2 regions of the Clostridium taeniosporum genome follow, and region 2 is predicted to be linked to the other one. Evidence: riboswitches for the same ligand, from Rfam matches in the RefSeq annotation. Region 2 holds a riboswitch; the other holds the start of a gene.
The links. A riboswitch is a leader RNA that binds a small molecule or an ion and turns the genes downstream of it on or off. The one in region 2 is predicted to bind cobalamin.

Region 1 (7,773 bases), on a different replicon from region 2:
GTAAAATCAAAATTACAATTATTATGTTGAGATACTACAGCCATTATTTTTGCACTCTCTTTCATAGAAAAGTCATTAATATTTTTACCATCTAAAAATATAGCTCCTGTAGAAGGATTTAATACTCTATATATACATTTTAAAAGTGTGCTTTTACCACTTCCATTAGGTCCTATAATACCAATAAATTCTTTTTCCTTCGCATTAATGCTTATTCCATTGAGAATATGACTCTCCCCTAAATGGAACTCAACATCTAAAGTTTTTACATTCATCAAGAATTACCTCCAAATCCATATGATTTACTTATCATAAGATATATAAAGCTTGGAGCACCTATCATAGAAATTAATATTCCTATTGGAAGTTCACATCCTGGTATTATAATTCTCGATAAAACATCTGCCCAAACCAAAAATATAGCTCCTATTAACACTGATAATATAATAATTCTTTTATGATCTGTTCCAAATATCATTCTTGCAATATGTGGAATAATAAGTCCAACAAATCCAATCATTCCTGATGAATATACTATAAAACCAATTACAATAGATATAATTATTAAATAAACTTGCCTATACTTCTGTAAATCTGTACCCAAAGTTATAGAAACATCATCACCAAGTAACATTAAATTTAGCGTTCTATATTGAGTAATAAAAAATAATGTAGCTACCATCACAACTGGAATTATTATTTTTATATTTTCCCATTTTGCACCACCTAAACTTCCCATTAACCAATATGTTATACTTTGCATACCATTTCTGTCATCTGCAAAGTATACAATAAAGCTTGAAAATGCTGAACATACAGTACTTAATGCCATTCCTGCTAATAAAAGCTTAGTTGAATTAGCCCTTCCGTTTACATTTGCAAGAGTTAATACAAGTATTGATACTGCAAATGCTCCTATGAAAGCACATATTCCTATATAATTACTGCCAAAAAAAATGCCTATGCCAAGTAAAATAGCTAATGTAGCTCCTAATGATGCACCTGAAGAAACACCTAATATGTATGGATCTGCCAAGGGATTTTTCACCACTGCTTGCATTATAACTCCAGATATCGAAAGCCCTATCCCTACAGTAACTGCCAAAATAATCCTTGGAAGCCTTATAAACCATATAATATCATGAACAGGTCCACTTGATAAATATGTAGCATCACCAATACCAAACAGTTTGTATATTATAATTTCATAAACATCTTTTATTGATATGTCAACAGAACCTATAGTTACAGTTATTAAAATAGAAAAAATCAAAACAGCTAAAAGTACAATGGAAACACCTATATACATAGATGTTCCCTCAAATAAACCATTTTGTATATTATTTTTATAATTTCTTTTCATTCTTAGTTATTTCCATATAGTTCAGGATATAATCCTTTTGAAATTGTTTTTATACCATCTAAAGTTCTGATACCACTAGAATAAACTTCACTTAGCATTATAGGATTAACACGTTTTTTCTTTATGGCTGAAACACTTGAAAGTGCTGGATTTTCCTGAATACTTTTTAGTGCAGAATCTCTATCAATTTCTTTACCATAATAAACAGTAAAGATCACATCTGGATTAAGCTTTATTAAATCTTCATTTCCTATTTTACCATTTGATTTTGCTACTAAATCTGCTCCAACTTCTTTTGCAATATCTCCACCTATACTGTCTTCTCCATAAATTCTATATACACCATCTTTTTCTACTTCTAAAATAACTGTTTTAACCTTCTCTTTTCCTTTAACAAACTCTTTTGATTTTTCAATTTCCTGTTTCATTGTATTAACTATTTCATTAGCTTTATCTTCTACGTTAAAAATTTTTCCCATATTTAAAATATCATCATATTCATTTTGTAAGGTATTTGGTTTAATAACCCCACTGTTTTGTGACATATATGTCTTTATTCCTCTTTCATGCCAAAAGTCTACATCTCCAAGTCTTTTCGCACCAAACAAAGAATACCAACTCAAAATAAAATCAGGTTGTAATCCAATAACTTCTTCTTTTGTAGGTGCTTTTTCATAATACTTTAACTTACTAAAAGCATTTTTATATTCATCTTTAACATCGTGATCTAGTCCTGATGCTGCAATAATTTTATCCCCTAATCCTAATGCCAATAATGTTTCTATAGAATTTTGATATACTGCAACAACCCTTTCTGGTGATTTTTCAAATGTAACTTTAACTGGTTGCTTAGCATAGTTATACGTTGTAATGGTAACTGGGTAATGTAATGATTGCTTATCACTATTTTCTACATTAATCTGTGTTTTAGATTCAGTTTTTGTATTATTACTACATCCATTTATCCCAAACATAACAAAAACCGCTAAAATAATACTTACTATCTTTTTCATTTTATCTAATCTCCTTTGTATATCTCGTGTATTTTCTTGTACCTTTACTAACATTTTTAATGAGTACCTTCTATTACTTCTATATTATATTTTTCAAATATTGCCTTTATTTCATTAGTTCTCTTAGTTTCACATTTAACAATACAAACACCTAAGTGAAGCTTTTTAACCCCTGCTTGTTCTAATTTTTCAGCAATACTAATTAAATTTTCATCTGAATTATTTGAACATGCATCACATGTAAAAAAGGACATAAGCTCTAAATTTTCATTTTTATACACACTAAAGCTTTTTTCTCTATTGTTTAAAGCCTTAAAACATCCCATAGTTGTACATATTCCATTAATTTTTTCGCATACCCCAATAGCTATTTTCATTTTTCCTCCTAGTAAAATAAATTTTTTCATAAATAATAGCCTTTTAACAACAAGTTAAAAGGCTATTTATCCCCAAAATATTTTTTTTAACATTGTATACCCCCTATCACTCGTAGAGTTATTAGTACATTAAAACAGGCAGGTATTCTGGCTTAAGCGTCATCATTTCTACTTCCTTCCCAGTTTCCCAGTGGACAATTGTAGAAACTCATCTATTACAGCGGCGGGACCGCGTGGGATTCAAACCCACTTCCCTTTTAATTAATAAACCTTAAGTATCTATTAAACCCATTTCTAACCTATTTAATTTTTTCTTAAATATCTTATCATATTATAAGTAAACTAAGCAAACACTTTTAAATTTCTCTACATCTATAAAAAAGAACTTATTATTTAAAAGTGATCTTTAGTTACAAGATATATATGCCAAAAAGGTTTATTTTTAAAAACAAAAATCTAATTTATCTAAAATTTTATACAAACTTCACCACTTAATATATTAAATGATGAAGTTTGATTTATTTTTATAATTTAATTAATTGCAGTAAGATAGCTTAATTAAATGATGAATTTTTATTAATAAGTTTGTTTGTCTTTAATCCTGCTACAGCGAAAATAACTAATGTCCAACAACTAATAAAAGAGTATCTAGGTTGAACCTCAGAAATCAGATAAAACGAAGTAAATCCTAATGATAATATTAAAAATAAATTTAATTCAGTTGATAAAGTTTTGTTTTTTCTTAAACCACTAATACTAAAATAAAGTAAAAATATATAAAATATAGTTATTAGGGTTAAGAAGGTAAATTCAAAATATCTTAATATTTTAACCCCTAGTGTTTTATCACTGCTTACTACTGTAAATTGAAAAGCACCAAAGTCACTAACTCCAACCTCACCTGATAGTTTTCCTATATACAAAGCTGCTACCTTTTGTATAGGTGAATGTAGTAATCTTTGTTTAATTAGTTTTATACTTTCCTCTTTTACCTTATCATAGTCATAATTATATTTAATTGGCATATTAGAGTCTTCTTCATTCCAAAATCCAAAGGAATTTAAGTTTGTACCTTTTAAAACACTAGTTAAAACTGTTTCCTTAGGTTCCCATAAATGTGATTCTGTTATTTTATTATTAAGAAGGAAAGAGCTTATAATATATAAAGGTAATATAAACATAATAACAGTAATTACAATGGGCTTTACAGAACTTTTAAATCCTTTGTAAATAATTAAATACATTAAGTATGCAATTAGAAAAATAATTCCTACCATTCTAAATAGGTTTCCAAATGAAAGAGCTAGTCCACTAAAAACTATCCATCTACATTTATTCATATTTTTTATGTATTTTATAAAAAAGTATATGCTAAGTAAATAAAATGGTATTGCCATATTTTCTGATAATGTTTGAGAGTTATACATTATAAATGGTGGAAATAAAGAAAAAAGTATTGATGATACAATTGCGCTTTTATAACCAAATAACTCTTTTACAATACAATACATAATAAAAACTGATGCAGTTGAAAAAAATACATTAAAAAGTTTAATTAAGAAAATTGGATTATTATTAAAATTAAAAAATAAAGAATAATACAATACTGGAATAGTATCATGAGTAAATCGTGCAAAATAATTAAACCCATGAAAACAACTAAAAATTCCACCAAAGACATCTTTACCAGAATTATACATAATTGCAAAATCAGAAACAGGTATAGTTTTAATTAAGCTTATCCATAAAATTCTGATTATAAAACTAATAAGCAGTACAAAAATTATTAAATTTTTATTATTTAGTAACTTCTGTAACCTTATTATTATTTTATTTCTTTTATAATAAATTACACTTAATCCTAATAATATTATTGACATAGATAAAATATTTGCTACAAGCTTCATACCTTTTGGAATCTCGATATATACTGCAAAATTTACCACGAAATTAACTAAAATAGAACTTATAATAGAAAAAATAAGTATTCCAATCATAAGCTTTCTTAAAAAATTATTAAACAGATTTTTTACCATATTATTGTCTCCTTAAATAAGATGTCATTTGTTCACTTTTAAATAAATTCTTCCATTCTTTCTACTCTTCTATAGGAATTTAATACGATTTCTTTTGGATATCCTATATAATCTAAAAGTTTAATTGCATTTCTTGTTTTTGATATGCCTTTCTTAAGCTTATAATCAAACTTTAATCCATTTTTATTATCTACATCTTCACTAAAATAATAGAAATCATAATTTTCCTTAAGAATATCTGAAAGCTCTCTATCATGAGTGGCAACAATGCAAATAGCCCCTCTTTTATTAATGTAATTGAGAATTTCAGCTGAGGAAGAAATTCTTTCAGCTGGATTTGTTCCTCTAAAGATTTCATCTATTGAAGAAAAAACTGGAATTCCCTTTTCTGATGCTTTTATTATTCTCAAAATAGATTCAGCTTCTGCTAAATAATAGCTCTTTCCACTAGTAATATCATCCTTTGGACTTATTGATGATATTAAATTTAAGAAACATCCTTTATATTCATGTGCTAAAGCAAAATTAAAAGTCTGTGCTAAAAGTATATTAGTACTTATCATTCTTAAAAATGTAGACTTACCAGACATATTTGTCCCAGTCAAAACAATTCCTTTCTTAGAAATTTCAAGTGAATTTGCAACTGGATTTTTAATAAGGGGATGTATTCCATCTGTTATTTTTAATGAATTTTCCTTAATAAACTTTGGTATGCAGTATTTTTCCTCATTATTATTTTCATAAAGTGCAATTGAAATTAAAGCATCAAGCTCTCCCACTAAATAATATAATTCTAATATTTTTTCTTTCTTTTTAACTAATTTTATACTCATTCTATAAAATGTACTTTCTTCTATAAGAAAAGGAATAGAAAACATCTCCAAAATTCCACCAAAAGAATGAAGTACTTTAATTAAGTATGTGGATTTATCTATACTACTTAATTCATTTAACAAAGTTTTCATTTTAGTAGTATATAATTTTAGTTCATCATTTTTAATATGGGATAATTGATTGGATGCATTTATCAAATCTCTTAAATAGACAAGTCCTATAGCATTTATGCTACTTTCTTCTTTATTATGTATATACATATTTATAAACATATCTACCATTAAAGCAATCATAAAATTAGGCTCTTTAAATATAATAGCAGCTAATATTAATAGTATAGGTATAATACCTGCAATACTATAAATATAAGATTTTAACTTGCTTACAGGAAGCAAATCATTTAACATATCTAGTAATTTATTTTTACTATCATAAATCATATTATAAAGTATTCTTCTTAAATCTACTGTTAAATCTAAATCATCTTTAAATAAATCTATTAACTTTCCTCTTTGTTTTAACTTTTCTTCATCCATTATTGGATTTCTAAGCATTTTATATAAAGCAGCTTCTCCTTCTGTTGAATAAGTCCTATCTAATTCATAAAATACCTCATTCATTATCAAATCATCCCAAGTTTGATCATCAATAGTAAACTCATTTTTTTCACTTAGCTGATATAATGTGTTTATTTTGTTAAAATTTCTTTTTCTATCTTTTGTTGAGTTAAGATCTCTTTTTATAAAGTCTTTACTAGTATTAATAATCATAAGGCCCTCCTTTTTTATTTTAATCACTTCTATACTTAATCATATAAATATTCTGAGTAAGCTCGTACAATTAAATAAAGAAATTTTGTCCTATTAAATACTACATTGGCATTATTTATATATTATAATACTATTAGTATAAAAAGTATATTTACGGAATAAAAAAAGAAAGTGGATTTTTGAAATAATTTCCACCTTCTTTACAATGCTTTAAGTATGTATTTTATTATTCTATATAAAATAATAAATCATAAAATGATTGTTGTGGAGCATTGTTGGATTTATGCCAATTATGTTGACATAAATCCATTTTTTAATAAGAAATTGTTAAATCAGTAATAACCATAGGAGTTTTATATTTATATACTTCGTTTATTTCATGAGTTGAAAGATTATAACTATAAATTCTTTTAGGATAAGAGGTCATACATGAAAAGTCTATCTCTTCTGCATTCTTAGGTATGGCGGTAAAATATAGTAAATTTCCATCTTTAGAAATAACAGAATTTTCTCCAATTTCAGAGATAATAGAATCTTTTTGTTCATTAATCATTTTATTTGTTAATAATGGAGTTATATCACCAGTATCAATAGATACTTCATAAATACCATTACATTTGAAGTCATTAATATCATTTTCATGAATTATGGCTTTTTTGCAATCATAATTATAAGAAATAGACCCTATTCTAGAAGCATTTATAGATGCAACTTTTCTTTGATTTGAACCGTCTCCATTCATTTCATATATAGTATATTCAATAGGTTTAATAGGTATATTGGTATTGTTTGCTTCATCTATTCTTTTATTATTCTCTGAATTAGAAAACATAGCTGCTATTATTTTATCATTTCTATAATCATATGCTTGAACAGATCTATCTTCATCTTCTGAATCAAGTATTTTAACGGATTTATTCTCAATATTAACTTTTGCAATTTTTGCAAGAGCTGATACACGATCTAAGGTCTCAACATAAACTGTTTTTCCATCTCCTGCTTTCCCATTAAATTTTCCTACTTTATCATTAGTAATTTTACAGGTTTTATTACTTTTTAAATCTAATGAAAAAACTTGCCAAGGTTCCTCACCAATAGCATCCATATAAACTAAAGAGTTTTTATCTTTTGATAAGTTTCCACTTAACCAAGCTTCTCTATTTGAAACTAGTGTACTTTCTTCTTTAGATAAAGTGTTTACTTTTGTAATGTTGCTTTTTCCATCAGTATCATATAATGAAACAATAAGGTCTTCTGTTTTAGCTTCATCTGTATCAGCAGAAAGATTATTTTCTTTTTCAATATGGTTTTTAGGGAATTCAATAATTGGTCCCCCTAATGCATCGTAAACTACAACCATATTTGGCTCAATATCAGGTA
Region 2 (7,773 bases):
TATACCATATTCTAAAACACCACCAGCTTTATGAAGTGCTTCAAATATAGTAACATCATATCCTTTTTTAGCTAAATCTCCTGCACAAGTTAATCCTGAAGGACCACTTCCTATAACAGCTACCTTTATTCCGTTTTTTTGTGCTGTTTCACTTAAATCAACTTTGTTATCTCTTGCCCAATCAGCTGTAAATCTTTCAAGCTTACCTATTGATACTGAATCTCCCTTTATTCCAAGTACGCATTTTCCTTCACATTGTTTTTCTTGTGGACATACTCTACCACATACTGCTGGAAGTGCACTATACTTAGAAATCTCTTTTGCAGCCTCCTCAAAATTTCCATCTTTAACCTGTGAAATAAATCCTGGAATATTTATAGACACTGGACATCCTTCAATACATTTAGGATTTTTACAATTTAAACATCTTGAAGCTTCTTTTTTAGCTTCCTCTTCATTATATCCTAAACAAACTTCTTCAAAGTTTGTTGCCCTAACCTTTGGATTTTGTTCTCTTACAGGTACTTTTACCATTCTCTCTTTCATATCCATTACTACTTATCACCTCTGCAACCACAGCCACCATGACTATGAGTATTACCTTCTTCTAATGCTAATTTTACTTTTCCTTCTTCTGTTTTATACATAGCTTGTCTTCTCATAGATTCATCATAATCTATTAAATGTCCATCAAATTCTGGTCCATCAACACAAGCAAATTTAACTTCTCCACCAACAGTAACTCTGCAAGCCCCACACATACCTGTACCATCTACCATTATAGGATTTAAGCTTACTGTAGTAGGAATTTCTAATTTCTTAGTTAACTGAGCCATAAACTTCATCATTATCATAGGTCCAATAACTACTGCATGATCATATTTATTTCCTTCATCAACTAATCCTTGTAAACAATCTGTAACTCTACCATTAAATCCATAACTTCCGTCATCTGTAGCTACATAGAGAGTTCCAGATGCAGCTTTCATTTCTTCTTCTAAAATTAATAAATCTTTTGTTCTAGCTCCAACTATAACATCAACATCTATTCCATTTTCATGCATCCATTTAACTTGAGGGTAAACTGGTGCAGCACCAACACCTCCTGCAATAAAAATTATCTTCTTCTTCTTTAAATCTTCTATATTTTCATGTATAAATTCACTTGGTTGACCTAATGGTCCTACAAAGTCTGCTACATAATCGCCTACTTTGTACTGTGCTAATTCTTGTGTACTTTTTCCAACTGTTTGGAACACAATAGCTACTGTTCCTTTTTCTTTATTATAATCTGCTATAGTTAAAGGAACTCTTTCACCTTTTTCATCGTTTTTTATTATTATAAATTGACCTGGTTTTGCTGATTTTGCTACTCTTGGAGCTTCTATATCCATTAAAAAGATATTATTTGTAAGCTCTCTTTTGCTGACTATTTTGTACATTTATGTTCCTCCCAATTCTTTTATAAAAGATCTTTATCTGGTGTTACTAATATCTTAACGTGTTTCTTCTTTTCTGGACCTGTTAATGCTCCAAATCCTTCTTCAACTATATTATCTAAATGTATTCTCTTTGTTATATATCCTTCTGCTTTTATTCTTCCATCATTCATTTGAGCCATAGTTGCTGGAAATTCATGTCTATATGCTAATGTTCCAACAATTTTCTTTTCAGTAAATACTAAAGCATTAGGATTAAATGTTACTCCATTTTCCCATATACTTGTTATAACCATAGTTCCTTCAAATTTTAAACTATTTATACCTGTATCAAAACCAATTTGAGCTCCTGTTGTTTCAAATGCTACATCTACACCTAGTCCATTAGTAAGCTTCTTAACTTCTTCTGCTATATCAACTTCATTTGGATCTAATACGACATCTGCACCTGCTCTTTTTGCATACTCTTGTCTTATAGATTTTCTTTGTAATACTACTACTAATTTTGCTCCTGCTGCCTTTAAACATTCTATAGTTGCTAATCCTATTGGACCAGAACCTAATACTAATGCAGTATCTCCAATTTTAAAATTTCCTATTCTAATTGAATGTAAAGCTACTGCCATTGGTTCAACTAAAGCTGCTTGTTCATAAGACATTTCATCTGGTATTTTATGTATAAATTCTTCTGGGAAAACTGTATATTCAGCAAGTCCTCCACCACTTCCACAAAGTCCATGGAATCCTAAAGATGAACATAAATTATATTTTCCTTCTAAACATGCTGGACATTTTCCACATGCAACTATAGGTTCAACTATTACTCTATCCCCTACTTTAAATTTTGTTACATTTTCACCAACTTCAACAACATCACCTGAAAATTCGTGACCTAAAACTACTGGAGCTGTTGTCCCACTTAACGCATGGGGTTGACCTACTGGAATAAATATAGGACCACCTAAATATTCATGTAAATCTGATCCACATATTCCGCACCATTTTACTTTTATTTTTACTCCATTGCTTGTAATTTTTGGTTCTTCAATTTCTTCTACTCTAACATCTTTTTTAGCGTACCATAAAGCTGCTTTCATGTTAAAATCCCTCCCTAAATGTTTCAATATATTGTTAATTAATTAACATATATATTTATATAGCAATATTCGTGCCAAAATAAAAATAAAATTTTAAAAATATAAATTTTTATACGTTAATATGTTATATTTACTTACTTTCATTATTATTATAAAATTTAAAATCCATTTTATTTATGTTTTTAAACAAAAATAAATGTATCAAAATAATACACTTGTTCTTCTCATTTTGATACATTTATTATTTATATTCTCATTTTGATACATTTATTTGATATTTTTTAATCTTTCTATATAATGTAGCCCTTCCTATTTGTAATAACTTTGATGTCATTTGAATATTTCCATTACATTTTTTTATGGCATCACTTATAGCTTTCTTTTCTAATTCCTCAAGGGGGACTATATTTAATTTTCTTTCAGATAAATCAAGTTCTTTTTCAACACTCTCAATATTTTCTTGAATATAATCAATGTTATTTACGCTTGTAATTTCATCATCACTTAAATAATAGTCTCTTTCAACTACATTTCTTAACTCTCTTATATTTCCTGGCCAATTATATTTTTTTAAATCACTTATATAAAAATTATTTATTCTTATAAATTTTTCTTTATTTTTTAAATTCAACTCTTTTATAAAATGTTTTATTAATATATCTATATCATCTATTCTTTTTCTTAATGGTATAGTTTTTATTTCCATAACACTTAATCTATAATATAAATCTTCTCTAAAATTTTGTTTACTTATTTCATTTTTTAAAATTCTATTTGTTGCGCCGATAACTCTAACATTTAATTGTTTTTCCGTAGTTCCTCCAACTCTTGTAATCTTCCCATTATCTAAAACCCTAAGAAGTTTACTTTGAATATCTAGCGGTAATTCACCTATTTCATCTAAAAATATTGTACCACCATCTGCTAATTCAAATTTTCCTGGATGACCTTCTTTTGAAGCTCCTGTAAAAGCACCTTTTTCATATCCAAACAACTCACTTTCAACTAATTCTCTTGGAATTGATGCACAATTTACTGCAACAAAAGGACCTTTAAAACGTCCACTATAATTATGTATAGATTGAGATATTAATTCTTTACCAGTTCCACTTTCTCCTTGAATTAATATATTACAATCACTTATAGCAGCTTTTTTAGCAAAAGTAATCATCTTCTTCATCTCTTTATTACTAGTCATAATATCATCAAATTTATATTGTGCTTTATAACCTGCAAATTTATTTACTAATTTATGTACTCTTCTAACTTCAGCAAAAGTAATTACTGCCCCATTATTTTTTCCATTCACATTTAAAGGTACTACATTTATAACACATTTAACCAATCTATTTTTTATACAAAAATCCCACTCTATATTATTTAATGACTTATTTTGTTCTTTAAATAACTTATGAAAATGAATTCCATTTAAAAATTTATCAACATCCATTTCCATAGCTTCTTCTAATGATATGTTTAAAATATCTAATGCTCTTCCATTTACCCTTTTTACTTTCATGTTTTCATTAAACACTATCATTCCATCAGAAATTGAATCAAATGTTACATTTAATAATTTATATGAAATTGTTAAAGCCATTTGCTTTTGAATTGATTGTGCTGCTGCTGTTACTATTCCCATTGTATGAGAATGAGCATTATAATAATTTCCAGACATATTTATACAACCAATCAAATTTCCATCTTCATCATGTATAGGTGAAGCTGAGCAAGTCCATGTATGTTGATTTATGCCATAATGTTCTGCACCTATTGTTTGAACTGGCTTATTAAGATATAATGCAGTTCCTATAGCATTAGTTCCAACTATATTCTCAGTCCAAAGCTCTCCTTTTAGAAAATTTAATTCATTAACTCTCTCCATTATATCTTTATCACCTATTATTTCTAATAAATAACCATCTTTATCTGATAAAAATAAAGCAAAACCAGATCCTGAAACCCTACTATAAATACTTTCCATAATAGGTCTAGCTACTGATATAAGTTCAATATTATTTTTTATTAATTTATCTATATCTGAATGTTTAACATTTCCTTTGCCATTGTAAGGATCAACATTACATTTCTTGCACCTTACCCACGATTCTGCTATTTCACTTCTTACATTAGCATCTACTTCTCCAGTTATAATAAATTTTCTCCACGCCTTCTCAATAAAATTCATGTAGTTTTCCATATCTATTCTCCAATACTTATAATTATAAAAAAATAATATTACTTATTATCATTATACTTAATTTTATTAAAAAATAATATAAATTAAAAAGGCAAGTATACTTTACTCACCTCTATACAATAAATTTATAAAATTACAAAAAATCTAACTATAAAACATCATCCATTTTCTTTAAATAAAAAAAGTAGCAGATAATTTTAGTAAAAAATCAGCTACTACTTTATAATAAATTCTTTATGTTAAACTCTTATGCTTTATTAAATTATTTAAACAACTATTTTTATTGCAATCTAATTATATATTAATATTACTTATTATTATTTGTTTCCCATTTTTTTCTCTCTACAAATCTGCCCATAAAAAACGCAAAAATCCCAACACCTATTCCTGTTTGAACACAGAAAAGAAGGCTTTCTACTTCACCTGGTAATTCTCCATCAATCCATGTTTCCATAACTGGTGTAAACCACGGTTCATATTCTCCATGTATTTCTTCTATCATTTCACTTCCAGCATCATCAGATCCTCCAAATTCAGCACCTTTTAATGCAAAAAGCGGAACTATAGTAATTATTAAGGCAATAATTAATAATATTATTACTGTTTTTTTATTTTTACTCATATCTATCTGCTCTCCTTCATAAATCCAATTGATGTTAATTCAGATTTTGCATATGTTTCTAATCCAATAATAACAATAACAGTTAATATTCCCTCGACAATTGCAAGTGGTACTTGAGTAGGTGCAAAAACTCCTAAAAATTTTATTGCTGAAGCCCCTATTCCACCTTCTGGTGATGGATAAGCAATAGCAAGTTGTAAACTAGTAATACAATAAGTAAATAAATCTCCTAAAGAAGCAGCTAAAAAAATGCCTACTTTTTTATTAACTTTTAGCTTTTTGCATAGTATATATATCAAATAAGATAATATTGGTCCTGCAATTGCCATAGAAAAAGTATTTGCCCCTAATGTAGTAAGTCCACCATGTGCTAATAAAATTGCTTGAAATATTAATACTATAATTCCTAAAATACCAACTGCAGTTGGTCCAAATAAAATAGCACCAAGACCTGTTCCTGTCATGTGAGAACAACTTCCTGTAACTGATGGAATCTTTAAAGATGATATTACAAATATAAATGCACCTGCCATAGCTAAAATTGTTACTGATTTTCTATCCTCATTTAAAGTTTTCTTAATGGAAAAAAGTCCAGCTATTAAAAATGGTAAACTTATAATTCCCCATGATACACAGTACTTAACTGGCAAATATCCTTCCATAATGTGCATTGCATTCGCTACTGGAGTTATTCCAAAAAGTAACGCAAATATAATAGCGATTTTCTTAATTGTTTTTTGTTCTTTCATTTTAATTCTCCTTTCAAATAAAAAAAGATACCATATCTAATGATTCCCACTCATCAGACTAGCATCATAAATAATCCCTTTATATAAAATAAAGAGAAACTTGTCCCCATAAAGTCATCGCTCGTAACTCTATGCATTCGATACAAAAGGCAGGTCTTCTGACTAAGGAATTATGGCTATATTTTGTCTTCCCAGTTTCCCAGTGACATAATAAAATATAACTTTTCCAACACAGCGGCGGGACCGTAAGAGAATTTCACTCTTTTCCCTATTATCCTGCGGAGAAAATCACAGGCACCTATTTGTAATTATGTGGTAAGATATCTATTTTTATCTTACTTTAATATAAGCAACTTTAATTTTATAGTAAAAGTATTTATATTGTCAACTTAAATTAGTTAAATATACCATTATCTTCATTAAATTAATATAACATCTCAGTAAATTCAACTATATCTTTAGGATAAATTCTATTATTTTCAATTAATCCTTTATCTACTAAAATTTCATATACATCCAACATAGTAGGACGCTTTAGATTTGCACTATTTATAACTTTATCATCTTTAAATATTTGTAATGGTGTTCCGTCAGCTATAATTTTTCCATTACAAAAAACAACAATACGTTCTGCCCAACGATAAGCAAAATCTACATCATGGGTAGATATTAAAAGTGTTTTTTTCTCTTTAGATAATTTTTCTAAAACTTCTTCAAGCATAATTGCATTTAAAGGATCTAAAGCGGCTGTAGGTTCATCAAATATTATAATTTCTGATTTCATTGCGATAATATCTGCAATACTAACTCTCTTTTTCTCACCACCACTTAAGTAATGTGGAGGACGATTTTTAAAATCTGTTAAATTCATATATAATAGTGCTTCTTCAACTCTTTTTTTAACTTCTTCTTTAGATAATTTTAAATTCATGGGCCCAAAAGATACTTCTGCTAAAACAGTTGAAGCAATTATCTGATTATCTGCATCTTGAAACACAATACCTACATTTTTTCTCAATTCATTAAGTTCTTTCTTCGATATTTTTTTACCTTTATAAAAAATATCACCACTTTTTGGTGTTAAAACTCCATTAATATTTAAAAAAAACGTAGATTTACCTGCTCCATTTGAACCAAGAATAGCTACTTTCTCACCAGCATAAATATCAATATTTATATTTGATAATACATCTTTTTCATTACTATATGTATAATCTAAATTTCTCACTTGCAAAATTATTTCTTTGGAAGTTTCATTCATAATATCACTCCTATCTGGTTATTAACCATAATATTATTAAACTTATTAAATAAATTACTGATGCTACAATTTGCTTTGTTTCTATCTTCTTATCTTCTTCTAAAAATATCATTTCACCATCATAACATCTAGATTCCATAGAATCATAATAAGCATTTGCCTTTTTTAAGGAAACAATCAAAAGATTTCCTGAAGTACTTCCAAAAGAATAACAAGATGTTTTAAAATCAACATAACCTAACCTAGATTGTGCTGAATTTTTCATTTTACATTGTACATCTAATAAAATAAATATAAATCTATATATCATATTCATTAATTCAATAATAATTTTAGGAACATGAATCTTACGCAAAACAGAAATTATTTCACTAGCAGATGTAGATAAAGTCATCATATACATAG

Region 1: another riboswitch for cobalamin. It lies ahead of BGI42_RS15635 (CGGC domain-containing protein); the one in region 2 lies ahead of BGI42_RS03180 (energy-coupling factor ABC transporter permease).

The regions. Positions count from the first base shown of each region.
Region 1 covers NZ_CP017256.2:93,680-101,452, reverse strand. Annotated here, with positions in the region: gene BGI42_RS15650 (ABC transporter ATP-binding protein) at 1-275, opposite strand, end outside; gene BGI42_RS15645 (FecCD family ABC transporter permease) at 275-1,363, opposite strand; gene BGI42_RS15640 (ABC transporter substrate-binding protein) at 1,366-2,376, opposite strand; gene BGI42_RS15635 (CGGC domain-containing protein) at 2,433-2,753, opposite strand; cobalamin riboswitch at 2,874-3,060, opposite strand; gene BGI42_RS15630 (glycosyltransferase family 39 protein) at 3,308-4,789, opposite strand; gene BGI42_RS15625 (MutS-related protein) at 4,828-6,393, opposite strand; gene BGI42_RS15620 (hypothetical protein) at 6,707-7,773, opposite strand, start outside.
Region 2 covers NZ_CP017253.2:652,859-660,631, reverse strand. Annotated here, with positions in the region: gene gltA (NADPH-dependent glutamate synthase) at 1-552, opposite strand, end outside; gene BGI42_RS03200 (sulfide/dihydroorotate dehydrogenase-like FAD/NAD-binding protein) at 555-1,442, opposite strand; gene BGI42_RS03195 (2,3-butanediol dehydrogenase) at 1,463-2,536, opposite strand; gene BGI42_RS03190 (sigma-54-dependent Fis family transcriptional regulator) at 2,790-4,736, opposite strand; gene BGI42_RS03185 (energy-coupling factor ABC transporter substrate-binding protein) at 5,044-5,358, opposite strand; gene BGI42_RS03180 (energy-coupling factor ABC transporter permease) at 5,361-6,107, opposite strand; cobalamin riboswitch at 6,239-6,424, opposite strand; gene BGI42_RS03175 (energy-coupling factor ABC transporter ATP-binding protein) at 6,532-7,368, opposite strand; gene cbiQ (cobalt ECF transporter T component CbiQ) at 7,379-7,773, opposite strand, start outside.